One region of the Tumebacillus algifaecis genome, then DNA from elsewhere that is predicted to be linked to it. Evidence: riboswitches for the same ligand, from Rfam matches in the RefSeq annotation. Region 1 holds a riboswitch; each other region holds the start of a gene.

Region 1 (5,779 bases):
ACGATCACATCCGGGTCGCGGTGAACGACCTCTTCCCAACTGACTTCCGCCCAACTCTTTTTAATGTCGTCAAAAATGTTTTTTCCGCCCGCGATCTCGATCAAATGCGTCATGTAGTTATTGGCCGCTGTAAACGCTTTATCTTCTCCACTGTCATACACAAATATTTTCAGTGGATTTTTCACGTCTCCGATTTGTTGTTTGGTTTGTTCGATCTCTTGTTTCATTTTTCCAATCAGCTCATTTGCCCGTGGCTCCACACGAAAGATGCGGCCGATATTTTGGATGTCTTTGTACACATCCTCCAAAGTGGGTTCTGTCATGTTTGACGATTCCTGGATATACGTTTTAATCCCCGCTTCGTTTAGATCTTTCACCGTCCCTAAAGACTGTTCGGTAAAGGCACTTTTCCAGCCTGCATAAGCAAAATCAGGTTCGACCGCAAAGAATGCTTCTTTGGATGGGTATTCCTTGGACAAGACAGGGATTTTGGAATAAGCATCCTGAAATTCCGGTTCGATTTGATCATCTAAATATGCAGTGCCAACCATCGATTCTTGCAGACCCAACGCGAGCATGATTTCAGTAGCATGTTGGTTCAGGGAGACCGCCTTCTTCGGCACATCTGCAAAAGTGAGAGTGTTTCCCATATTGGTAAGCGTAATGGGCTCGAGCTGCCCCTGCGGAGCCTGTTGTACTTCTGAACCTGTTTGACTGTTGTCAGTATTGCCGCAAGCAGTAAGCGTGAACGCGAAGATGATCGAAAGCGTTGATACAAGGAACGATTTTTTATTCCATTTCATGTGTGATATTCCTCCAATTCTCCAATTAACGCACCTTTGCAAGCAAGGTGAATCGTGATCCGCGATCGGCAGACGGTTGATCCCTACCGGTGTCGAACGGGTATCCGCCGTTCATCCAAACATCCTCCCGATATTGCTTGACTTTCCGCGTTCCCAGCACCCCTTCCAGCGTTTCTTCCAATCCGAGGTCGATTGGAAGCGGCTGAGCCTCCGGAAGCAACGCGGTAGCCCATGGTTGGGAACAACCATACTTTTCATACGTAGCTGTCACTGCAAACCCTTCCGCCGCGAGCAGCAGGCCCAATTCTTTAGGAGTCATCAGTGCATACTCCCGTTCGGCACGATAGCGGACCTGTTCCCTTCCCTCTACGAATGATTCATAGGTAACGGAACAATGAAACAGTTGTTGAGCCAAGGAAGTCGATCCGGAAACTTGCTGATAGACGATTTTTCCATTCGGTAAGCGCTTGCGGCGTGATGTGTTCCACTCCGCTCCTGCAGGAGGAATGAGCAGATCGATGGCGACCCATCCTCCTTTTCGCAAATTTCGACGCATCTGTTGCAGTAGCGCCACATGCTCATCCAGCATCGTGTAATGTTGCAAAAACCCATCCGGGCAGATGATGTGGGAGAAGTTCGGTTCGGTATCGAAATGCATCGCGTCTGCTTCGATCAATTCCAAACGCTCTGGATTATCTTTGAAGAGTCGATCCCGCTTCGTTGCCGCCACCTTCAGCATGTCCGGGCTCCAATCCACTCCGCATACGGTCGCGCCAGTCTGCGCGATCTCGGCGGCAATTCTTGCGGTGCCCACGCCTAGTTCTAGCACAGTCGGTGTCGTATCCCATTCCTGAATCCAATCTCGGTAAAACGCAATCCCCGCTTTGCCGACAAACTGGTCGTAATACTCAGCCTCCATTCCGGTGTAAAGCAGGCTGGCTTGCCGCTCATGCCGCCCTCCTTGCATGCCGCATCGCGAACAGAGACCGCCTGCCAGCTCCGAAAGTGGAGTGCCTGCGGGAATGCCGTTTCGGCTGTCACCATACCATTCGTCATACATGAAGCTGCAAAAACCGCATTTCCAAAACGCCATCGCCATTTACTCCTCTCTTTGTGCCGTTGCAAGCCGAAGAGAAAGATTCGGCAAAAAGGTAATGTGTGGTTTCCCCGTGACGTGATGGATGGTGACCTCAGCTTCTACACCAAAAATCTCCCGCAACAATTCGGGTGTCATCACATCCTCCGGCGGTCCGGACACAACGATACTGCCATCACGCACGACATACAGCTCGTCACAATAGACGGAAGCGAGGTTCAAATCATGCAGCGCTGCCAGTACGGTTATATCGAGAGTTTTGACCAGATCCATCAGTTGCAGTTGATGACGAATGTCCAAGTGATTGGTTGGCTCATCCAGAACAATGATCTCCGCCTGCTGGGCAAGGGCCCTCGCGATCAACACACGCTGTTTTTCTCCGCCGGACAAGCTCATAAAACTCCGCTTGGCGTACTCGGTCATGTCCACACGCGACAAGGCCTGTTCCACGATGTCCAGATCCTCAACCGTATCCGATTGAAACATCCCCTTATGGGGAGTGCGTCCCATCATCACGATTTCTTGAACCGAAAAATCAAAGTTGTGAGTTGATTCCTGACTGACCACTGCCATCCGCTGAAAAACGGAGCGCGCGGGCATCCGATACAATTCCTCGTTATCCAAATAGACGGTGCCTGTATCCGGTCTCAAAACGCGGTAGATCATTTTGAGCAGTGTCGATTTCCCACAGCCGTTTGGTCCAATCAATCCGACGAATTTTTTGTCGGATACCTGTAAGGTGATATCTCGAATGATCGAGGATTGCCCAATACGGAAAGAGACGTTCTCTGCTTTTACACTCATCGGTTTCCACCGCCAAACGTATAGGAGTTGCGCCGCAGAAGCCAAATAAAGAACGGACCGCCGCAAATCGACGTCACCACTCCGATCGGCACTTCTTCCGGCGCCAGTACCAAACGGGCCAAAACATCTCCCCAGATCGCCAGCAAGACTCCGAGCAATACACTGACCGGAAGGACCCTCCGATGATCAGAGCCAACCAGAAAACGCGCGATATGCGGAATCATCAGTCCAATAAACCCAATCGAACCACATACCGCCACAATCACCCCGGTAAGAAGCGAGGCGACGATGAGAAGTACTTTTCGCAACGAATTGGTGTTGATCCCAAGTGTTTTCGCTGCTTCCTCCCCCATCAACAGCGCGTTGAGGCCGCGATATTGAAACAGTAAAAAAATGAATCCGACGAACACCGCACAACCGGGAATGATCACATATTCCCATTTGGCACCGGAAAAGCTCCCCATCATCCAGAACATGGCATCGCGAATTCCCTGCTCCCTCGGTGCCATCATCACGATAAAACTGGTGATGGAAGATAGCACCATGGAGATCGCGATTCCTGACAACAGCAGGCGTGAAGTGGTGATGATTCCTGAGACGTTTGCCAGCATATAGACGACGATCATCGAAACAAGTGCCCCTAGGAAAGCCGCGATGCTTAGCGCATACTGTCCGAACATCGGCAATGCTCCGAAAATGATAACCATGACAGCCATTACGGATGAACCGGACGAGACGCCCAGAATGTACGGGTCTGCAAGCGAGTTGCGCAGCAGTGCCTGGATCACCGCCCCTGCCAAGGCAAGTCCGGCGCCGGCTACAGCCGCCAGAATCACACGGGGAAACCGGATCTCCCAGATGATGTGCTCTTGCGCCTTGCTCCAATCCGGCACAATGGATGGTCCCCAAAAAGGAAGATGGGACATGGCCACTTTCCATACGGTAAGGGGCGCGATTTTGACTGGACCGAGCATGACTGCCATCGTGATCGACACCAAACACAAAACGATCAGCAGCAAAAGCAGGTTTCTCCACGAAAGCCCACCTACGAATCGAGTCGGTTTTGCTTGTCCAATGGATTGAATCGAGTTCAATTTGCAACTCCCTTTCCTCAATGTCTGCTGGTGCAGGCCCCAGAAAACACGATGCCTGACAGCACAAAAAGCCCCACCTTGGCAGATGGGGCTACGCGTACAATCAAAAAAACGACGCAAAGAAAGAAAACCAGGCCGCTTCCTTATTCGTACACCTCTCCTCTCCTCGAAGGTTTATCTGGTGCGGCAAGCTAGGCAGGTCTCCTGGCTTCCGGATCAATGCGCTCTTTCGTCTTCCCCGATACTTATCGAGTGGCATGCGTGAAAGAGAACTCCTCGGTTACAGTGGCGGGACCGCTCGGGATTTTCACCCGATTCCCTATTATCCCTTTATCAAAAGGGCACCTAGTTGCGTCCTATCAAATTACTATTCAGTATAAAGAAGATGCCATGCTATGGCAATCTGTAGTCTTCATTTGTGTAAGGGACGTTGGACGCCTGAAACGCATCGGGGAGTCGGAGGGGTGCAATTTTTGGAAAATCAGGCGACCAGATTCGCAGAATTACCTTGGTTACGGGAGGTAAGACCTTTATCATGATCGTAACTCCCGAATACCGCACATCCCCTTTTGATATACCTTTTGCGATCATCGCTGGTGTGAGTCAGATAGTCGGAGTTTTTGCTTCCATATAATAGCATACAGACTGGGAGGCTCATGAACAGGTGGAAGCGTCGTTTCCAATCTGGACAAACCTCAGTTCTTGATAGTTTCAGACTTCAAACGGGGCGAGTATAACGGCCATTTCGAATGCCTCTCTCCTTCTAAAAAAGACTGTGTGCCGTGCTTATCTCACGGGACACAGTCAGAATGAACTTTTTGTTACTGTAGAGTGACAAAAATGTCCTTTCACTTTTGGTGCAGCCCGCCGTAAGCTTCCGGCAGCTCTTCGGCCAGCCGATCCAGCACCTTCTGCGACTCCGTTTTTCATCTCCGAACTCACGTGCACGCCATCTATGCCCAGCCAACTCCCCCTGCGGAGGAAGTTGGCTTTTTAGATGTTCGTTTTTTTCAGAATCGGAATCCAAGCCTCGCAGCGATACGCTTCCGCCTGGGCATCTCCCGGCAAATACACTTCAATCTCCGGCAAACCTGCATGCTCAAATTCGGTCGCCGGAAACCACACCTTGTAAATTTTGCGCAATCCGCTCTGCATCGCCCCCGGCAGCGGCCCCGAACAAGGGAAGATCGCCCAAGTGGCAGCCGGAATCGTTTGGACGGACCATCCCTGTGCCAAATCTAAAGAAGCGGCGTCTGCTTCCCTTGCGATCATGTATGTGAATTCTTCCTCAAAACTCATGGTTAGGCCAAGCAAAGGCGTCTCCGTAGAGAGCGAGCTCAGCTTGTCAAGCGTGCCGTCCTTCCGGCTTTCCCCCCAAAACCACTGTCGGGTACGGCCATCTTGACCGCAAACGAGCTCTGCCGACTTCCCGACGACGGTGAACGCTTCTTTTTCCACAATGCGATAATCCACTTCCGCGTCGCCCAGCGCGTGCGGTTCGAACGAAACGCGGGGGAAGGCTTTGATCGACACGCCCGGTTTCCGGGCGGCCGACGGGGAGACACCGTGGAGCTTTCGGAACGCTTTACAGAATGACTCAGGGGGATCATAGCCATATTTAAGCGCGACATCGACCACTTTTGCCGAGGATACGGCCAACTCTTGGGCGGCTAATGTCAACTTGCGCTTCCGCACATATTCGCCCAGCGTGATCCCCGACCACATATGAAACATTCGCTGAAAATGAAAGGGTGACGAATACACAGCCTTCGCAATGGTCTCCACAGGCAGCGATGTTTCCAGATTGCTTTCGATAAACTCCAGCGCTTCCTCTAACCGTTTCTGCCAATCCAAACCGCATCACCTCACTCCCATTTTACAACAAAGCATGAAAAGACAGGATCGTTTCCGCCCCCGTTGTTACACTGTGATCACATAAGAATCACACACGAGAGGTGATGGAGATGAAAAAATGGCTGTAC
Region 2 (5,779 bases), 1.2 Mb from region 1:
GGAAGGGCAGGCGCATCCCTTCTTGACGCAAACGTTCGATGATTTTCACATGCTGCGGCAGCTGGTTCATCTTGTATACAAACTCCTTTCCAGGAAAAGAGGGTTCGGTTAGATTCGTTACTTGTAGCATAGGTGATAATGATTCTCGTTGTCAAGGATTCTGTACAAAAAACAGTGGTAGAACGCAGGAAGCGGCTGTATAGATATGAAGGGGAGCATATCCAAAAATGGAAGGTTTCGTTTATAATAGAATTAAAAATTGAAGGAGTCGTCCAGCATGCTTGAGATCAAAAAGTTAGGACTTGAAGATACAGAATTATTTGCCAAACTGTACCGCAACGCGTACCCGGGTTTTGGCGGCACGCTGGAGCAAGTGGTAGCTTCGATGAAGCGCTTTTTCAGCTTTCCGGAGCGCACGTTTTACGGAGTCTTCCGTGAGCAAACGATGGTCGGCGGCATGTGCCTGCTCGATTTTGAGATGAACCTGCGCGGTCAAGGCATGGTTCCGGTGGGCGGCGTCGCGTTGGTCGCAGTCGATCTCTTGTATAAAAAAGAGAAGATCGCCAAGGAGATCATGACTTTCTCACTTCAGCATTTCCGTGAAAAAGGGACCAGCTTTGTCACGCTGTTTCCGTTTCGCATGTCCTTCTATAATCAGATGGGCTTCGGTGCGGGCGTCGAGCACCGTCGCTTCAGCATCGAGCCGTCCAACCTGCCGCGCTATACGAGCAAGGACAATTTGGAAATTCTGACGAGCGACAACCTCGAAGAAGTGGTCGCCTGCTACAACCGCTACAGTCTGACGCGCAATGGACTGACCCCGTTGTCTGCGCACCATCTCGAAGGGTTCTTCAAGGCGGACAGCGCCCGCGTCGTCGGCTTCCGCGAAGACGGTGTGTTGAAAGGCTATATGTTGATGCGTTTCATCAAAGATCACATGCTGGTCAACCAGATCTATATCCCGCACATCGTCTACGAGAGCGATCAGGCCTTGCAGGAGCTGTTCACCTTCTTGCACAGCCAAGCGGACCAGTTCCACCGCGTCAACATCAGCACACAAGATGAGGGGATTCATTACTTGTTGAGCACCACATCGACGAACATGCACGATGTGTTCGATTCGATCTTCCTCGAAACCAGCGTCAGTGGTTGCGGGTTGATGGTGCGCGTGGTCGATGTTCCAAAGTTGTTTGCCGAATTGCAAAAACACAACTTCAACGGGGAGACGTTCAAGCTGAAGCTGACCCTCGAAGACAGCTTTCTCCCGCAAAACGAGGCCAGCACGTTGCTGTATTTCGACGAAGGCCGTCCGCAGATGGTGACCGAGGGTCCGGTCGATGCCGAACTGACGCTTCCTGTCGCCGATTTTTCCAGCTTGCTCGCAGGCACGACCACGTTCGACCGCCTGCACCGCTTAGGTTTGGCCAAGCTGTCCGATGCGGCGCATGTGGAGACGCTGACCCGGCTGTTCCGCACCAATGAGAAGATGATGTGCATGTTTGCGTTTTAGGAGTGAGCTGGTATAGTAAAACTACAACTGCATAAGTCGGCAGTAAGGTGCCCTCGCACATAGCACGAGGGGTAACAGGGAATCGGGTGCAAATCCCGAGCGGTCCCGCCACTGTAACCGGGGAGCTATCTCTCAGCAATGTCACTCAATCCACGTTGGGGAAGACGAGAGAACGCGATGATTCGGAAGCCAGGAGACCTACCTTGCTCGCTACACCAAGCAACCTTCGCGGAAAGGAACGGTGTGTCCACTTGACGATCTCATTTTGATGTCGTCCACTTCGTTGTACACGCCCCAACCCAACCCTATCGGTTGGGTTTTTTGTTTGGCTACAGCAGTATCGTTCAAAAAGGAGTGTATTACGATGACACAGTTCAGCAAGCCAAGTAGTGAGTCGAGAACCAGCATGACCGATCTCGTATTTCCACCGGACACCAACCATCACAAAACGATCTTTGGCGGCAAAGTGATGGCCTATGTCGATAAAATCGCCTGCATCGCCGCGATGCGGCACAGTCGCAAACCGGTGGTTACGGTCGGCAGTGACAATTTCGATTTTTTAGCGCCGATCAAGACGGGGGAAGCGATCAATCTGGAGGCGTATGTCACATGGGTGCACAAAACCTCGATGGAAGTCTATGTGAAGGTGGAATCGGAGAACCTGCTGACCGGAGAGCGACAATTGACGGCAAGGGCCTATCTGACGTTTATCGCATTAGATGAGGAAGGGAAGCCGACTGCGGTGCCGCAAGTTGTACCGCAATCTGCTGAGGAGCGCAGGCAGTACGAATTGGCAGAAGGACGCTATGCGGTGCGGATGGAACGTCGGAAGAAGATGGCGCAGGAACAATTGTAAGCGAATGGAGTGATCTCTTTGCACCTTCTGTTCGCAAGGGCGTCTGCAGCTGAGCGCAAACGACAGAGGATGGAGAGGACCCCAAACAGCAAAGGAGCCCGCGTGGACTCCTTTGCTGTTTCTGCATTTTATACACGCGAGGAAACAAACGGGCAACGCGATTACTTGTTCTCCGCCAAAAAGGCGTTGATGATTTTTTGAATCGATTCGAGCGGGATTTGAATCATCGTCTTCATCAAATGTGGGATCGGGCGTCCACCCAACGTATATTGGTCGTCTTTTAAGCTTTTCAGAAGTTCTCTGTAGGGAAATTCGAAAGGTCGCTCAGTGCCGACAGTTAGTTTGACGGGGCGAGGGTCGTCGGTGCGCCCGAGCAAGTAATCGAGCGAGACGTTGAGGTTGTCCGCAATGTTGACCAAGGTCGCATAGTTAGGCTCGCGAGTGCCGTTTTCGTAGTTGGAGAGTGCGCTTTTGGTCAGATTCAAGATGTCTGCAAACTTCTGCTGCGAAAGGCCGCTTTTGACTCGAAGTGCTGATAATCGTTCACAAAATGTGTTTGTCACACATACGCCCCCTTCTTAAAATCACGTAATGTGATTGCCATTTCCTCCCCATCCTATCATGGTGATTCTCATTCGTATAGAGCAAAATGGTACACATAATGTGTACTTGCTGTACTTTGCGTTGAACTGTTCACGATACGTATCTATAATGATTGCATATAGGTTTCGAAGTGTGGGCGGGAGGGCGCATGAAAAACGAGAAGATGGCAGCATTGCGCGGTGATCGAACGCAAAAGGAAATGGCGAATGAGATTGGGATTCCGGTCAGCACTTATGCGATGATCGAGGCAGGGCACAGGTTTCCGCGCAGGGAACTGCAGATCAAGTTGGCGCGGTTTTTCAAGCTGACGGTCGATGAGTTGTTTTTCGACCAAGCAGGTGTGGAGGAGAAGGAGTAGCTGACAGCATAGCGGTTCGATTGGCCCAGCTCGGAAGGGCTTGGCACACGGAGAACTCTGCTCCGTCGCTCGCTTGACAAATTTTGATCGCGGAGAGTAGGATTACCTGTGTGTATGGGCAGTATGGATAATAGGTAGACTCATTACGGTTACTAGAGCTTAGGAGAGACAGGTCAGATTGTACCTGGACATCATGCAGTCCGATGATTGGCTTCCATCAGGTGACTCTCTTTGGACGGATGGGTACCTGATGGAGCGCCTTTCTTGCAACAGGTGCAATCCTGACCCGCCTCTTCTATTGTTTTACAAGGGGATTAGAGTGCGGATGCTTGCAACACTTTGATCCCCCAATAAATGCATTTGAGTGTCTCAGCCGTCGCTGCGCTGAGCAGTGAAAAGATGAGCAGCCTTGTTTGGAAACGCTTGGTGTTCAGTTGGAGCCATAGTTTTTTGTTCAAAACAAAAACTCCCTTTTCTGGCCTGCATGACATCGTTTTGATTGTAACTGGAACAATCTGCTTATGCAATGGTTGTAAACATATTTTTTCATAAGTGTAATCAATGGGGCTGACAATTGAATCTTGCTAAAAAGCAGAAGCGAAGCACACATGTTGTGCTTCGCTTCTTTTGGTTAGAGTGATTTCATAAACGTTTCCAAGCGATCCATCGCCTCTTGCAACTGCTCCATCGACGAAGCATAGGAGATGCGAATGAATCCTTCACCCAGTGGAGAAAATGCAACGCCGGGCACGACGGCGACCCGAGCTTGTTCGAGCAGGCGGGTGGCGAAGTCGAAGGAGGACAGGCCGAATTTTCGGATCGAGGGGAAAAGGTAGAACGCTCCGCTCGGCTTGACCAGATCAAAGCCCATGGCGAGCAGGCGAGCACAGACGTAATCGCGGCGCTGGCGATATTCTTCACGCATCGGTGCGGCGTCGTCGATCCCTGCTGTCAGCGCTTCTAACGCAGCATACTGCGAGATCGAGGAAGCGCAGGCGGCATTGTATTGATGGACTTTGACCATCTGTTTTGTTAGATAGGCGGGGGCAAACGTAAGGCCGATGCGCCAGCCGGTCATCGAGTGTGATTTGGACAACCCGTTGATGACGATCGTCTTTTCGCGCATCGCAGGCTGCGCGGCGATCGACGCATGCGTTCCTTCATATAGTAGTTCGCTATAAATCTCATCGGAGATGACGAAGACATCGCGGTCGCGCAACACTTCGGCGATCGCCTGCAAGCTGTCCGCATCTTGAACCACTCCGGTCGGATTGGACGGTGTGGGCAAGATCAGGCAACGGGTCTTGTCGGTCAACGCCCGTTGCACCATCTCGGCGGTGACGCGAAATTCGGTTTCTGTCGTATCCAAATAGACTGGAACTGCACCGCACAGGGAGATCAGCGGCTCGTAGCCTGGGTAGATCGGGCCTGGCAGTAGCACTTCTACTCCTTCAGTTAAGATCGTGCGCAGCGCGATGTCGAGCGCTTCGGATGCGCCGTTGGTGACGATGATCTCCGTGTCCGGGGAGTAGGAAAGACCGTATTTGGCAGACAAAAAAGCGCTGGCTGCTGCTCGCAACTCAGGCAGTCCGGCGTTGGGTGTGTAAGAAGTGCGGTTGTTTGCGATGGCAGTTTGACCTGCCGTCTTGATATGCTCTGGAGTTGGGAAGTCGGGCTGGCCGAGTGTGAGTGAGATCGCGTCTGGGTATTCGGCTGCGATCATCGCAAACTTGCGAATGCCCGACATTTGAATGTCCCGTACGCGCTGGTTGAGCAAGTGTTCCATCATCGATCATCCTTTTTCCGATTTGACGTTCTCCCTATCTTACTCCAAGAGCGGCCAAGAAAAAAGCAACCCTTCCGATTTTTCATCCTTCCGAATGCGCAAAGTCTCGGGCGTGGCAAATGGGTCAGAGCTGTGCGGAACGGGCTTATTTGATCTGCCCACGAAAAAGGGATCTGCTCGGTGGAGCAAATCCCTTTTTCGTGGGTGACCCGTTGATTAGCAGGGAGGAATGAGCAGGATAAACAACACGAAGATGATCAGGAAGACGACCGCCCAACGCGTGTGTGGACCAAGTGCACCGTACATAACAAAGTCACCCCCTTCGAAATGTTGATGATACAGTAGATGTCAAAGAGGACAAGTTTGCAACTGACAAGTGTCCAACTCGGTCATGCAGTAGATGTTTATGGTACAATGAGTAAAATTTTTCGTCGTTGAGGAGGATGTGCGTCATGCTGAAACACGTATTATTTGAAGGCGCTGAATTGCGTCTACTGGAGGAATTTCATGCTGAGGAGTTCTTTCGTTTGACCGATGCGAATCGTGAGCATCTGCGCGAGTGGTTGCCGTTCGTAGATGGAGTGCAGGCGGTGGAGAACACGCTCGGATTCATTAAGATGGGCCGAGAGCAATATGCGAACAACCAAGGCACACACTACGGGATCT
Region 3 (5,779 bases), 1.2 Mb from region 1:
CGACGATTTGCTACAGGGGACGACGATCCGGCATCTTGTGACGCATACGCATGGCTTGCATGCTGATGCCGATGGCAAGCTGTATCGCGAGTTTGCTCCAGGAAGTTCGTGGGCCTATCGCGGGGTGAATGTGGTGATGATGACGGAGATCATCCGCCGTGCGACGGGGAAGACGGTGGCAGAAATTTTGCAGGACACGGTGTTCGGGCCGCTCGGATTCACAGAGACCGGATGGCGCACAGAAGCTACGGAGCAGTTGGTGTCGGTGATTTTGGATCGGCCGGAGGAGACGGAGTTGGTGCTGGGCACAGATGGCAGCGGGGACGGAATGCAGCGCAATCTGTTTGTCTCGGCGCGCGAGTTCGCCATGTGGGGGTACTTGCATCTGACGCGCGGGCGAGTGAACGGCAGACAGGTCGTGCCTGCGGAACTTGTACGGCTGGCGACAGAGGTGCAAAGTCCTGAGCTGTCCGATCCCGATCTGCCTTCGATCGGCTGTTTTTGGTATGTGCAGGATCGGCAGGCTTTGCGAAGTGAGATTGGCTCTACGGTTCCCAAAGGCTCGTATCAAATTCTTGGCGTGACAGGTCCGGCCCTGTTGGTGGTGCCGGAAGAGGAGCTTGTCGTCGTCAGGATGTGCAACAAACGTTATAACTACAGCGGACCGGATGGGGACTATCTGCACTACCTCCGTGAGTTTGGCGACTGTGTGATGCGGTGTGTACGCTGAGTCGAGCAGTTTTACCTATACTGTAATCGAAGTATTTTACACAGACGGAGAAAAACAGTTGCGGTTTATGCTCTCGTCCAGTCTGTATGCTATGCCTGCGACCACCGTGCATAGCAAGATTTTGGGTCTGAAGTGGCTTGAAGCGGACGGGTAATCTGTGCTTAAATGGCGCAGAAGCAATCAGGAGCCGTACAAGTAGCTCAAGACGAAAAGCAAAGCCGGTTTGCTCGAACGGATCGAAGCGGCGGTGCGATATGAACAGGAGTGAGCACATGGAACGAGAGAAGCGACAAGGCATGACGCTGGTCTACACCGGTGATGGCAAAGGCAAGACGACCGCGGCGATGGGGCTGTGCGTGCGAGCGGTCGGGCGTGGGTACAAGGTACTGATTTTGCAGTTTATCAAGTCGCCGGAGCGTACCTATGGTGAGCAGATCGCCTTGGAAAAATTGGGCGTGGAAATCCGCCAGCTCGGGATCGGGTTTACCTGGACGAAGACGCCGGAGGAGCATCGGGCGGCACTGAAAAGCGCTTGGACGGTGGCGAAGGAGAGCGTGCTGTCGGGGGAGTACGATCTGGTGATTTTGGATGAGTTGAACAATGCGCTGTCGATCGAGCGCTTTCCTGTGGCCGATGTGTTGCCGTTGGCAGAGGTGCTCGAAGCGATCCGAACTCGCCCGCATTACGTGCACCTGTTGATCACCGGGCGCAACGCTTTGCCAGAAGTGATCGAACTTGCCGACTTGGTGACGGAGATGAACCCGGTCAAGCATTACTATGACGAAGGCATCCCCGCTGTTTTTGGCATCGAGTATTGATTTTTCGCGCGGCTTGCCGTAGTCTATGAGCTAGAAAAATGGATGTCAATCGACAGGTGCCCGTCACGACGGGAGAATAGGGAAGCAAACGCGCGGGCCCGCCGCTGTATTCGGGGACCCTCTCTGACCACTGGACCGATTCGGTCTGGGAAGGACAGGGAAGATGGGGATGATCCGAGAGCCAGAAGACCTGCCTGTCGAGATGGATCGTTTTGTTTGGATTTGGAAAGTCCAAGCCTTTTTAGGCTTGGACTTTTTCTATTTTCTTGAAGGGATGATGTGCGATGATCAATGCGGCAAAAGAACGTTGGGACATTTTGACGAAACCGCCGGGAAGCCTCGGGAAACTGGAGGAGATCGGAATTCGTTTGGCAGGGTTGCAAGGCACGGTGTTCCCGAAGGTGGAGCAGCGCGCCGTGGTGGTGATGTGCGGCGATCATGGTGTGACCGAGGAAGGGGTGAGCGCGTTCCCATCCGCTGTAACGGGGCTGATGATGCAAAACTTCGCCAACGGCAAAGCGGCGGTGAACGTGTTGGCCCGGCAGATGAACTGTGCGGTGCATGTGGTCGATGTCGGCAGTCGGGTGGAAGGAGACGTGCCGGGCGTGCTCTCGCGAAAGGTGCGCATGGGCACAGCCAATCTGGCAAAAGGGCCAGCGATGACGAAAGAGGAGGCCCAGCAGGCGATCGCAGTCGGCGTGGAGACGGTCGAACGGTTGCATACGCAAGGCGTGCAGGTGGTCGCACTTGGCGAGATGGGCATTGGAAACACGACGCCGAGCGCGGCGCTGGCCGCCGTTTTGCTCGGGCGAGCTGAGTGGATCGCAGAAGCAGTGGGCGAGGAACAAGCGGGTTCCAAAATGAGTCCTGACGAGTGCGCACCGTCTGCCAGTGCGGAGAACGAGGCGGCGCTGTTGCAGTTGGTCGGTCGCGGAACTGGCATCGCGGATGAGCAAGTGTTGCACAAGGCGCGCATCATCGCGCAGGCGATCGCGGTCAATCGGCCGGATGCGAACGATCCGCTCGATGTGCTCGCCAAACTGGGCGGGCTGGAAATCGCCGGGCTGGTCGGTGTCGTCCTCGGCGCGTGGGAGCGCAAGATGGCGGTGATCGTGGACGGCGTGATCGCGGCGGCGGCGGCGCTGGTCGCCGTACGGATGGAAGAACGGGTGAAACAGGCACTGTTCGCGTCGCATCTTTCCCAGGAGCCTGCCCACCTTGCCCTGTTGCAGGAAATCGGGTTGGAACCACTGTTGATGTTGGAGATGCGCCTCGGGGAAGGAACGGGGGCGGTGCTGGCGATTCCGCTGTTGGAAGCCGCTTGTCGATTGGTGTCGGAGATGGCCACGTTTGCCGATTTAGGTCTCGACAAGCCCTAATTTTTCACCTATACTTTGAATCGTTCGATCACAAATAAATAGGATAACGTTCAGGTGCTCGCAAGAGCTTAAAAGGGAAGCCGGTGTAAGTCCGGCACGGTCCCGCCACTGTAATTTGGGTAGCATCCTCTAACAAGCCACTGTTTCACGATGGGAAGGCAGAGGATGTGATGATCCATGAGTCAGGAGACCTACCTGTATTGTTTTCCATACCTTCTTACGGGGATATAAGAGGGGTGGGCGATCGTTTGTCATGAATGCTTTTTTGTGAATGCATTTGCATGTGGACGTTTAGACGCCTTCCTTCGGGGAGGCGTTTTTTATTTGAAATTTTCAGATGGGAGATGAACGAGATGCGCGGGAAGCTGTTGATCATCGGTTTTGGACCGGGGAGTTTTCAACACATCACGGAGCGTGCGCGCGAGGCGCTTCAGGAGTCGGACGTGATCATCGGGTATAACACTTATGTCGATCTGATCCGCGGGCTGTTGACCGATCAAGAGATCGTGCGTACGGGCATGACCGAAGAGGTGAGCCGAGCGATCGAAGCGGTGCGCCAAGCGGAGATGGGCAAAAAGGTGGCGGTGATCTCCTCGGGCGATGCTGGCGTATACGGCATGGCCGGCCTCGTCTATGAGGTGCTGGTGCAAAAAGGCTGGCGGGAAGCGGACGGCGTGGAAGTGGAAGTGATCCCGGGCATCTCGGCGATCAACTCCTGCGCTTCGTTGCTTGGGGCACCTGTGATGCACGATGCCTGCACGATCTCGCTCAGTGACCACTTGACACCGTGGGAGCTGATCGCACGCCGGGTGGAAGCGGCAGGTATGGGTGACTTTATTGTCGCGCTGTACAATCCGCGCTCCGGAAAGCGCACGCGGCAGATCGTGGAGACACAAAAGATTTTGCTGAAATACCGTGCGGCCGATACTCCGGTCGGACTGGTGAAAAGCGCGTATCGCGATCGCCAGTCGGTGATTCTGACCACACTCGGCGAGATGCTCGAACATGACATCGGAATGCTGACGACGGTGATCATCGGCAACAGCACTACGTTTGTGTATGACGGAAAAATGATCACGCCGCGCGGGTATCAGCGCAAGTACACGTTGGACCGAGCGGAGCAACCGATCCGAGCGAATGAGCGCCTGAAAGCGGAGCACGAACCGTGGGCACTCCACGGCGGCGTCACGGAGCGACCGACTGGAGGAGATAGCGGATCGGTCACGTTGCCAGATGATGCTAACACGGCGGCTGAGACGCTGGCCGAAACGCAAAGGAGCGAGCCCGAGCAGGACGGGGCGAGTGTTGTAAGCGGGGTGTGCGAAGGTGAGGATGTGCTTCGCACAGCGCCTGCGAAAAGCGCGCAACCGCTCGACTTGGCTCTGCAGGCCGTTCAGATGCTGGCCGAACGCGGGGTTGTGAGCAGCAAAGCGGTACAACAGCCGACCCTCAACCCGTTTGACGCGATGCCAGCCATTTTGGAAATCGCCGTCTCACCTGGGGTGGGCAACAAGAAGTTGAACGCGCGTCAATTGGCCACGCTGATCGAAGCGGCGGGTGAGGACGGCGAGATCGAGTACACGCCGCACCATTATGTGTTGCTGCGCGTGACGACCAAAGAGCCGGAGCAGATCGCCGCCCAGTTGCAAGCTGTCGGGCTCCTCGTGCAGCCGATCGGTGACGTGGTGCAGATCAAAGCATGCGACTTCTGCAATGGGGAGAAGTCGCAGTCGATCCCGGAAGCGGATGAAATCGCCAAACGATTCCAAGGGCTTGCCGTTCCTAAGGAACTGAAGATCGGTTTTGCAGGCTGTGCGATGGCCTGCTACGGCTCGGTGCATGAAGACCTCGCTGTCATCTATCGCCGTGGCAAATTTGACCTGTTCCTCGGTGGGAAGACGATCGGCAGAAACGCCCATCCCGCGCAGCCGGTCGCCGAAGGGATCTCGGCTGACGAGCTCGTCGATACGGTGGGCCGCGTTTTGGCCGAGTACAAAGAAAAAGGTCACCCTGACGAGCGTTTTCATAAATTTTTCAAACGAATTGGTTCGGTCGCAGGTTATCACCACAACGAACACGTTCCCGCCATCACCGTCGATACGGTCTGCGGAGACTAGGAGGACTACACATGTCGAAAAAACACGCGATTTTGCTGGTTGGACACGGAAGCCGCGACCCGGAAGGCAATCAGGAACTGCTGGTGTTCGCTGAGCGGGTACAGGAGCAGTTGGCGCAAGAGTTTCCGATTGTGGAGACCTGTTTTCTCGAATTTGCCGCGCCGAGCATCCCCAAGGGCATCGACACCTGCGTAGCGCGCGGTGCAGAAGCGGTGACGCTGGTTCCGGTGATTCTGTTCGGTGCCGGGCACTCGAAACTGCACATCCCGCATGAGATCGATGAAGCGCGAGAACGCCATCCGCACGTCGCTTTCTCCTATGGCAAACCGATCGGGGTGCATACGAAGGCGCTGGACATCTTGAGCTCGCGTTTGGCCGAAGCTGGTTTTTCCCCATCGGGCACGGAACGAACGGATGATGCGGTGCTGATCGTTGGGCGCGGAAGTTCAGATCCGGATGCGAACAGCGATCTGTGCAAAATTTCGCGACTGCTGTTTGAGCAAGTTCCGGTCGGCTTCGTGGAGACCTGTTACATCGGTGTGACCGAACCCGATTTTGCAGGCGGGGTGGAGCGCTGTGTGAAGCTGGGTGCGAAGCGGATTTTCATTTTGCCCTATTTCCTGTTCACAGGCGTGTTGATCAAGCGGATGGAGTCGATGACGGAGGCGTTTCAACAGACCTACCCGGATGTGCAGATGGTGATGGCCGATTATTTCGGCTTCCATGACAACCTCG
Region 4 (5,779 bases), 630 kb from region 1:
TCCTGGCAATGGTAATGGTAATGGTAATGGTAATGGTAATGGTAATGGTAATGGTAACGGTACTGGCAATGGCAATGGCAATGGCAATGGCAATGGCGGGACTGGGCAAGTGAAACCTGGTCAAACGCCTGCTCCGGGGAGCACGCTCCCACAAACGGGCGAACAAGCGCCGCTCATGCCATGGTTTGGGCTGGTATTGTGCTTGCTTGCAGGAAGCTTGCTGCTCATCCGCAAGAATGCCTAACTCGAAAAGCTTCTTCTTCGTTTCATGCGAAGAAGAAGCTTTTTCTCATTCTTTCATGCTATACTTACTCTTAAGACCAACTACCAATGGAGGTACACACATCATGACCACACTCAGCGGCAAAACAGCGCTTATCACCGGGGGCTCCCGCGGGATCGGCAAAGCGATCGCCATCAAACTGGCCAGCGAAGGCGCGGATATTGTCATCAATTTCTTTCGTAACCGCAAGCCTGCCGAAGAAACCAAAGCGCTCATCGAAAGCATGGGACGCAAATGCCATATCATCAAAGCGAACGTCGGGGATCTCGACAAGATTCATTTGCTTTTTGACGAGATCAAAGAGACGATGGGCGGTCTCGACATTCTGATCTCCAATGCGGCATCGGGCGTTCAACTCCCGGCGATGGAAGTTGAAGAAAAACACTGGGACTGGACGCTCAACATCAACGCCAAGGCGTTGCTGTTCCTCGCGCAGCAAGCGGTTCCGCTCATGGAGCAACGCGGCGGAGGCGCGATCGTCTCGATCTCATCGCTTGGCAGTCGCTTCGCCTTGAAAAACTATACCTGTGTCGGCACTTCCAAAGCAGCCCTTGAGTCGCTCACACGCTATCTTGGTGCGGAGCTGGCAGCGAAGAACATCATCGTCAACGCCGTTTCCGGAGCGGCCGTCGATACGGATGCGCTCACCCATTTTCCGAACCGCGATGAAATGATCAGCGATGCGGTCAATCGCACTCCGGCTGGCCGCATGGTCACGCCAGAGGATATTGCTAATTCTGTGCACTTCCTCTGCACCGATCAAGCGCGCATGATCGTCGGCCAAACGTTGATCGTTGACGGTGGCTTCTCGCTGATCGGCTAGCTGGCATTTGACCTTCACCCCGTACTTCGTTAAACTGAAACCAAGAACGCACTACATACGAGGTGATCTCAATGCTTACCGAAGCACTTTTTCGCTCCAACGAATTTATGGTCATCCAAGCGGCAGTAGCTGCTGCCAACTTTGCCATCGGTGCCTTTACCATTGAAAAACAAGGCCAAGAGGCGCTTGGTGATACGGAACGTGCAGCTCGCATGCAAGGTGCCATCGATAAAGCGAAAGCGGACCGTAAATTCGCGCTCTCCCTGTTTGACACGCATCTGCGAGGCGAATTCAACACCGAAGCAGATTTCAAAACAGTGCTCGACATGGTGCACAACTACAACTCCTTGATCGATCACTCCTTGATCAACTCCCGTGCGGCATTCCTTCCGCTCGGCGCTGTGCCGGAGATGCGCAAAGATCGTTTCGAAGAACAATAGGACCAGCCTGCGGGCTGGTCTTTTCACTTGTTTCTCAATCATCTAAATGATAAACTACCACTGTAGTTAGAAGAGAAGGGAAAGTGGTGCAATTCCACTGCAGCCCCCGCTACTGTAAACGGCGACGCGCTCACGATAACCATTGTCCAATCGGATGAGAAGGGGTGAGAATTGCGGTAGACCCGTTAGCCAGGAAACCTGCTTCTAACCGTAGTCCTTTGGTGCTTTCGGCGGGAAGGTACAGGAACCGGGTGATATTCTCATGGCGATCCCTAGCGATGGCTGGTTGACCCTGATCCTCTACACCTTCAACTCCTCCCTGAGCGGCAGGAGTTTTTTTATGACCACTTTTCATTTCGAGAGGAGAATATTCATGAAAAAGCGTTTGGCAAGCATCCTGCTCGCCACCTCACTCTTGATCCCGCAAACGGCTGTGCTCGCGGCGGATGATCAAGCGACAGTCAAAGTCCGTGTCGTCGGACTGAACGGCCTGTACAAAGAACAAACTGTTCATGTCGGTCAAACTGGTTTTAAAAACACAGTCGGTGAAGTGATCACCATGCAAAAACCGACGACGATGGGTGCACTGGTCACGCTGCTTGATCAAGAAAAGCTGACCTACGAAGCGAAAACGGTTTCTTTCGGCTCCTACATCAGCAAAATCGACACCCTCGCTGAAAAGACCCTTAACGCCAATTCCGGTTGGTCGGTCTGGGTCAACGGCCAAGCGCCGAACTTGTCGGCCGATGTAGCCGAGATCAAAGATGGCGACGAAGTGGTCTGGGGTTACTATGACTACACCCAAACCCTCTTCCCGCAAGTCAACTTCTCGACGACCACACCCAATGTAGGTACCTCGTTCACAGTCAAAGTCACTGCGGAACAGACCACCTATGACGAAGAGTGGAACCCGACCGTCTCCACCGTAAACATCGATCAAGCGGCCGTCCACCAAGCGAATAGCGCAACGCAACTGGCTTTGACCAATGCTGAAGGTGTCGCGACGATCGAAGCCAAGCAAGCAGGTCTGCTCCAACTGCACATCGACAAAACGGATGCAGCAACAGGCGTGCCGCAACTGATTCGTACCGGCACCTTAAACGTGCTCGTCGGCAACCCGAACGCCTCTTTCAACGACTTGGCTGGCTATAATTGGGCCGAATCGTCGATCCTGAACCTCGCCCGAAAAGGGGTGGTCATCGGAGCTGGCAACAACGATTTCCAACCGAAGCGCGCTGTCACCCGCGCTGAATTGACGAAGATCCTCGCCCTTGCAAACGGCGACCTTTCCTTTGGCGGAACCGCATCGTTCCGTGACGTGGCCGACAACAACGGCTATAAATCTTTCATCCAAACGGTCGTGCAAAGAGGGTATATGAGCGGCGATCAAGCGGGCACGTTCCGTCCTGATTCGGGCCTCACCCGTGAAGAGTTGGCCGTCGTCCTCGTCCGCTTCTCCGGCCTAGAACTGTCGAATACCAAAAACCTGGTGCCTTTCAGCGACAGAGAAACTGTCAGTGACTGGGCACAGCCGTATGTCAAAACCGCTTTTGACAAAGGTCTGATGGCTGGCGATGCAGAAAACACCTTCCGTCCGCAGGCCACCGCTTCGCGTGCTGAAGTAGCAACTGCTATCGTCAATGTCATGAACAAACTCAACAAGTAGTACGCTGTACGGGAGAGGCTCTGCAAAGAGCTTCCCCGTTTGCTACTTCTGCTTATATGAATGAACAGGAGGAACAGGTATCATGCAGTTCACGAAACGTCTTGGACTTTTTCTTGCGCTTGCCTTCTTGGTCACCGCTTGTGGCAGCGAAGAGTCAAAACAACAAGTGGGAAAGCTGCCCGAACAAGTCGTCCAGCTCCCGGAGCAAGAACAGACTCAACAGGAAGCGGAACAAACAGACCAAGAACCTCAACCGCCTGATGACAAAAAAGAAGCGGAACAGCAGCCAACCACCGATCCGGCTACTCCGTCCAAGCCTGCTAACGAAGCTCCGGCATCCAACGGCACCTCAACCCCACCTGCGACATCAACCAAAACGCCAAGCGGCGGGGAGCAACTAAACCATCCACCCCACCAAAAAAACAGCCTGCAGGCAACTTCAACATGTTTGTCACCCACAATTTTGGTGCGGCCTCTGTGTACAACCAAGCGGTTGATTACTACAGTGGTGACACGGTGATGGACGTGATGCGCACCCGTCTCGAAATTGAAACGGCGTATGGGGGCGGATTTGTCAACAGCATCAACGGGGTCAAATCGGGCTACACGGACAAATCGATCTTTACCCGCAAAAAACGCGACTGGTTTTACTACGTCAACGGCTCGATCTCCGGTGTCGGGGCCGATGCTTACAACGCCAAAAGCGGCGACACTGTCTGGTGGGACTACCACGATTGGTCGGGCAACGGCTCGACCACGCCGAGCGTGGTCGGCGCGTATCCGCACCCGTTCACTGTCGGCTATAACGGGGCGATGCCAGGCACTATCATCTATTACAGCGGCGGCCACACCGAACAAGCGGAACGATTGGCCGTCTCCTTGCGCAGCAAAGGGGCGAAAAACGTGCGTCATGAAGCGTTCAGCAACCAAAGCCTGACCGAAAACACGACCAACGCTATTTTGCTCGGCACTTGGTCCGAACTGGAGGCGAATTCGTCCGTTCAAGAACTGTTCAGTACCCCGACTCGAACCGGCATCTATGCCAATTTCGAAAACGGTGCGGTCAACCTGCTCGACTACACGGGCGGCGCATCGGGCCAAACGGGGCAAGCGCTGGTCGCAGCGACCGGAACGGGCAATGGCGACACCACTCCGACATGGTTTTTGATCGGTCTTGACGTCCCCGCCCTCGATGCGGCGGTCGGCACTTTGGTGAATCCCGGAAACAAACTGCGCGGGAAAGTTGGCGTCGTTTTAAGCGGCGGCACAGCGATCGGAGTTCCAGTCGCACCATGAGGCTCGAACGATTCCACGCGGCGACGCTCTCGATCTATCCGCTCCTGCTGATCGTGCTTGCGATGATCACGCAACACCCGCTCTACCTGACCGCTTTGCTTGTGGTCACTTGCTTAGCGTTGCGAACGGCAGGGGGAGCGAAGACGTTCATCAAAACGATGCGCTACACGTGGCCGATCCTGCTGATCATTCTGCTGATCAATGTCTTGATCTCCAAAAACGGAGCGACCGTTCTTTATGACGGCCCGCGAATTCCGGTGTTCGGAGCGCTGCGAATCACGCTGGAAGCCACCTTGTTCGGTCTGATCATGGTCTTGCGCCTGTTGATCGTACTGGCCGCCTGCAGCCTTTACCTCGCATGGCTCCCCCCAGACCGGGCGCTGGGGCTGATGGCAAAATGGGCTGGCCGATCGGCAGTTGTCGCTATGTTGACCGCCCGACTGATTCCCTACCTCACCGAGCAGGCCAAGAGCGTCGGAGAGGTGATGCAGACACGCGGTGTGCGCTTTCAGGAAGGCAGCACTCGTCAGCGCCTGCAAAAACATGGCCGGATGCTCAACGTCCTGCTCATCTCTTCGCTGGAAGGATCGTGGCAGGTCGCCGAAGCGATGGAAGCGCGCGGGTTCGGATCACGCCACCGCAGCTCCTATACACGGGAAAAGTGGCAGCGAAACGACCTGCTGGCAGGAGTGGCGATGTTCGTCGCCGTACTTGCGATGCTGGTGCTCGCAGGAGCTGGCGCGGTAGCTTATGAGTTCTACCCGCACTTGACACCGCTGCTTGCCGCTGGAAGCATCACGTGGGTCGGTGCGCTTGCACTGGCTCTCTTGCTCGCCATCCCACCTGCGCTGGTACAAAGGAGAAAGAACTAGATGGCATCTTCAGACCTTCGACTGACCAAGCTAACCTACTATTATCCAGATACTGACCGACCGGCGCTCGATGACCTCACATGGGGCGTCGAGCGCGGTGAGTTTGTCGTGCTTGCAGGTCCTTCCGGTTGTGGCAAATCAACGATGCTCCGTGCACTCAACGGTCTCGTCCCCGAATTTTATGGCGGTAAGATCGCAGGCACCGCAACGTTTCGCGGCGTCAACTTGACCGATTTTCCAGAGCGCGGGATCGCTCGCCACATCGGGATGGTCTTTCAAGACCCGGAAAAGCAGCTCGTGATGTCTGAGGTCGAGCGTGAGATCGCGTTTGGCCTCGAAAATTTGCGCATCCCGCAAGCGGAAATGCGCCGCCGCGTCGCGGAAGTCATGTCCTTCTTC

The links. A riboswitch is a leader RNA that binds a small molecule or an ion and turns the genes downstream of it on or off. The one in region 1 is predicted to bind cobalamin.
Region 2: linked by a shared signal. The riboswitch ahead of CIG75_RS16770 (acyl-CoA thioesterase) and the one ahead of CIG75_RS02545 (FecCD family ABC transporter permease) in region 1 are both predicted to bind cobalamin.
Region 3: linked by a shared signal. The riboswitch ahead of cobJ (precorrin-3B C(17)-methyltransferase) and the one ahead of CIG75_RS02545 (FecCD family ABC transporter permease) in region 1 are both predicted to bind cobalamin.
Region 4: linked by a shared signal. The riboswitch ahead of CIG75_RS05125 (S-layer homology domain-containing protein) and the one ahead of CIG75_RS02545 (FecCD family ABC transporter permease) in region 1 are both predicted to bind cobalamin.

What each region holds. Positions count from the first base shown of each region.
Region 1 covers NZ_CP022657.1:513,003-518,781, reverse strand. Annotated here, with positions in the region: gene CIG75_RS02560 (ABC transporter substrate-binding protein) at 1-803, opposite strand, end outside; gene CIG75_RS02555 (methyltransferase domain-containing protein) at 829-1,896, opposite strand; gene CIG75_RS02550 (ABC transporter ATP-binding protein) at 1,903-2,703, opposite strand; gene CIG75_RS02545 (FecCD family ABC transporter permease) at 2,700-3,788, opposite strand; cobalamin riboswitch at 3,975-4,161, opposite strand; gene CIG75_RS02540 (AraC family transcriptional regulator) at 4,791-5,651, opposite strand; gene CIG75_RS02535 (SGNH/GDSL hydrolase family protein) at 5,762-5,779, shown strand, end outside.
Region 2 covers NZ_CP022657.1:3,788,320-3,794,098, reverse strand. Annotated here, with positions in the region: gene CIG75_RS16780 (IucA/IucC family C-terminal-domain containing protein) at 1-70, opposite strand, end outside; gene CIG75_RS16775 (GNAT family N-acetyltransferase) at 278-1,510, shown strand; cobalamin riboswitch at 1,539-1,730, shown strand; gene CIG75_RS16770 (acyl-CoA thioesterase) at 1,875-2,366, shown strand; gene CIG75_RS16765 (helix-turn-helix domain-containing protein) at 2,528-2,929, opposite strand; gene CIG75_RS16760 (helix-turn-helix transcriptional regulator) at 3,118-3,327, shown strand; gene CIG75_RS20825 (hypothetical protein) at 3,642-3,785, opposite strand; gene CIG75_RS16755 (aminotransferase A) at 3,959-5,113, opposite strand; gene CIG75_RS16750 (GNAT family N-acetyltransferase) at 5,566-5,779, shown strand, end outside.
Region 3 covers NZ_CP022657.1:3,829,440-3,835,218, reverse strand. Annotated here, with positions in the region: gene CIG75_RS16965 (serine hydrolase domain-containing protein) at 1-730, shown strand, start outside; gene cobO (cob(I)yrinic acid a,c-diamide adenosyltransferase) at 985-1,548, shown strand; cobalamin riboswitch at 1,586-1,760, shown strand; gene CIG75_RS16955 (nicotinate-nucleotide--dimethylbenzimidazole phosphoribosyltransferase) at 1,833-2,927, shown strand; cobalamin riboswitch at 2,963-3,140, shown strand; gene cobJ (precorrin-3B C(17)-methyltransferase) at 3,281-5,044, shown strand; gene CIG75_RS16945 (sirohydrochlorin chelatase) at 5,056-5,779, shown strand, end outside.
Region 4 covers NZ_CP022657.1:1,138,685-1,144,463, forward strand. Annotated here, with positions in the region: gene CIG75_RS05110 (SdrD B-like domain-containing protein) at 1-244, shown strand, start outside; gene fabL (enoyl-[acyl-carrier-protein] reductase FabL) at 348-1,106, shown strand; gene CIG75_RS05120 (hypothetical protein) at 1,178-1,546, shown strand; cobalamin riboswitch at 1,594-1,766, shown strand; gene CIG75_RS05125 (S-layer homology domain-containing protein) at 1,920-3,212, shown strand; gene CIG75_RS20595 (hypothetical protein) at 3,295-3,732, shown strand; gene CIG75_RS05130 (DUF4430 domain-containing protein) at 3,690-4,508, shown strand; gene CIG75_RS05135 (energy-coupling factor transporter transmembrane component T family protein) at 4,505-5,380, shown strand; gene CIG75_RS05140 (ABC transporter ATP-binding protein) at 5,381-5,779, shown strand, end outside.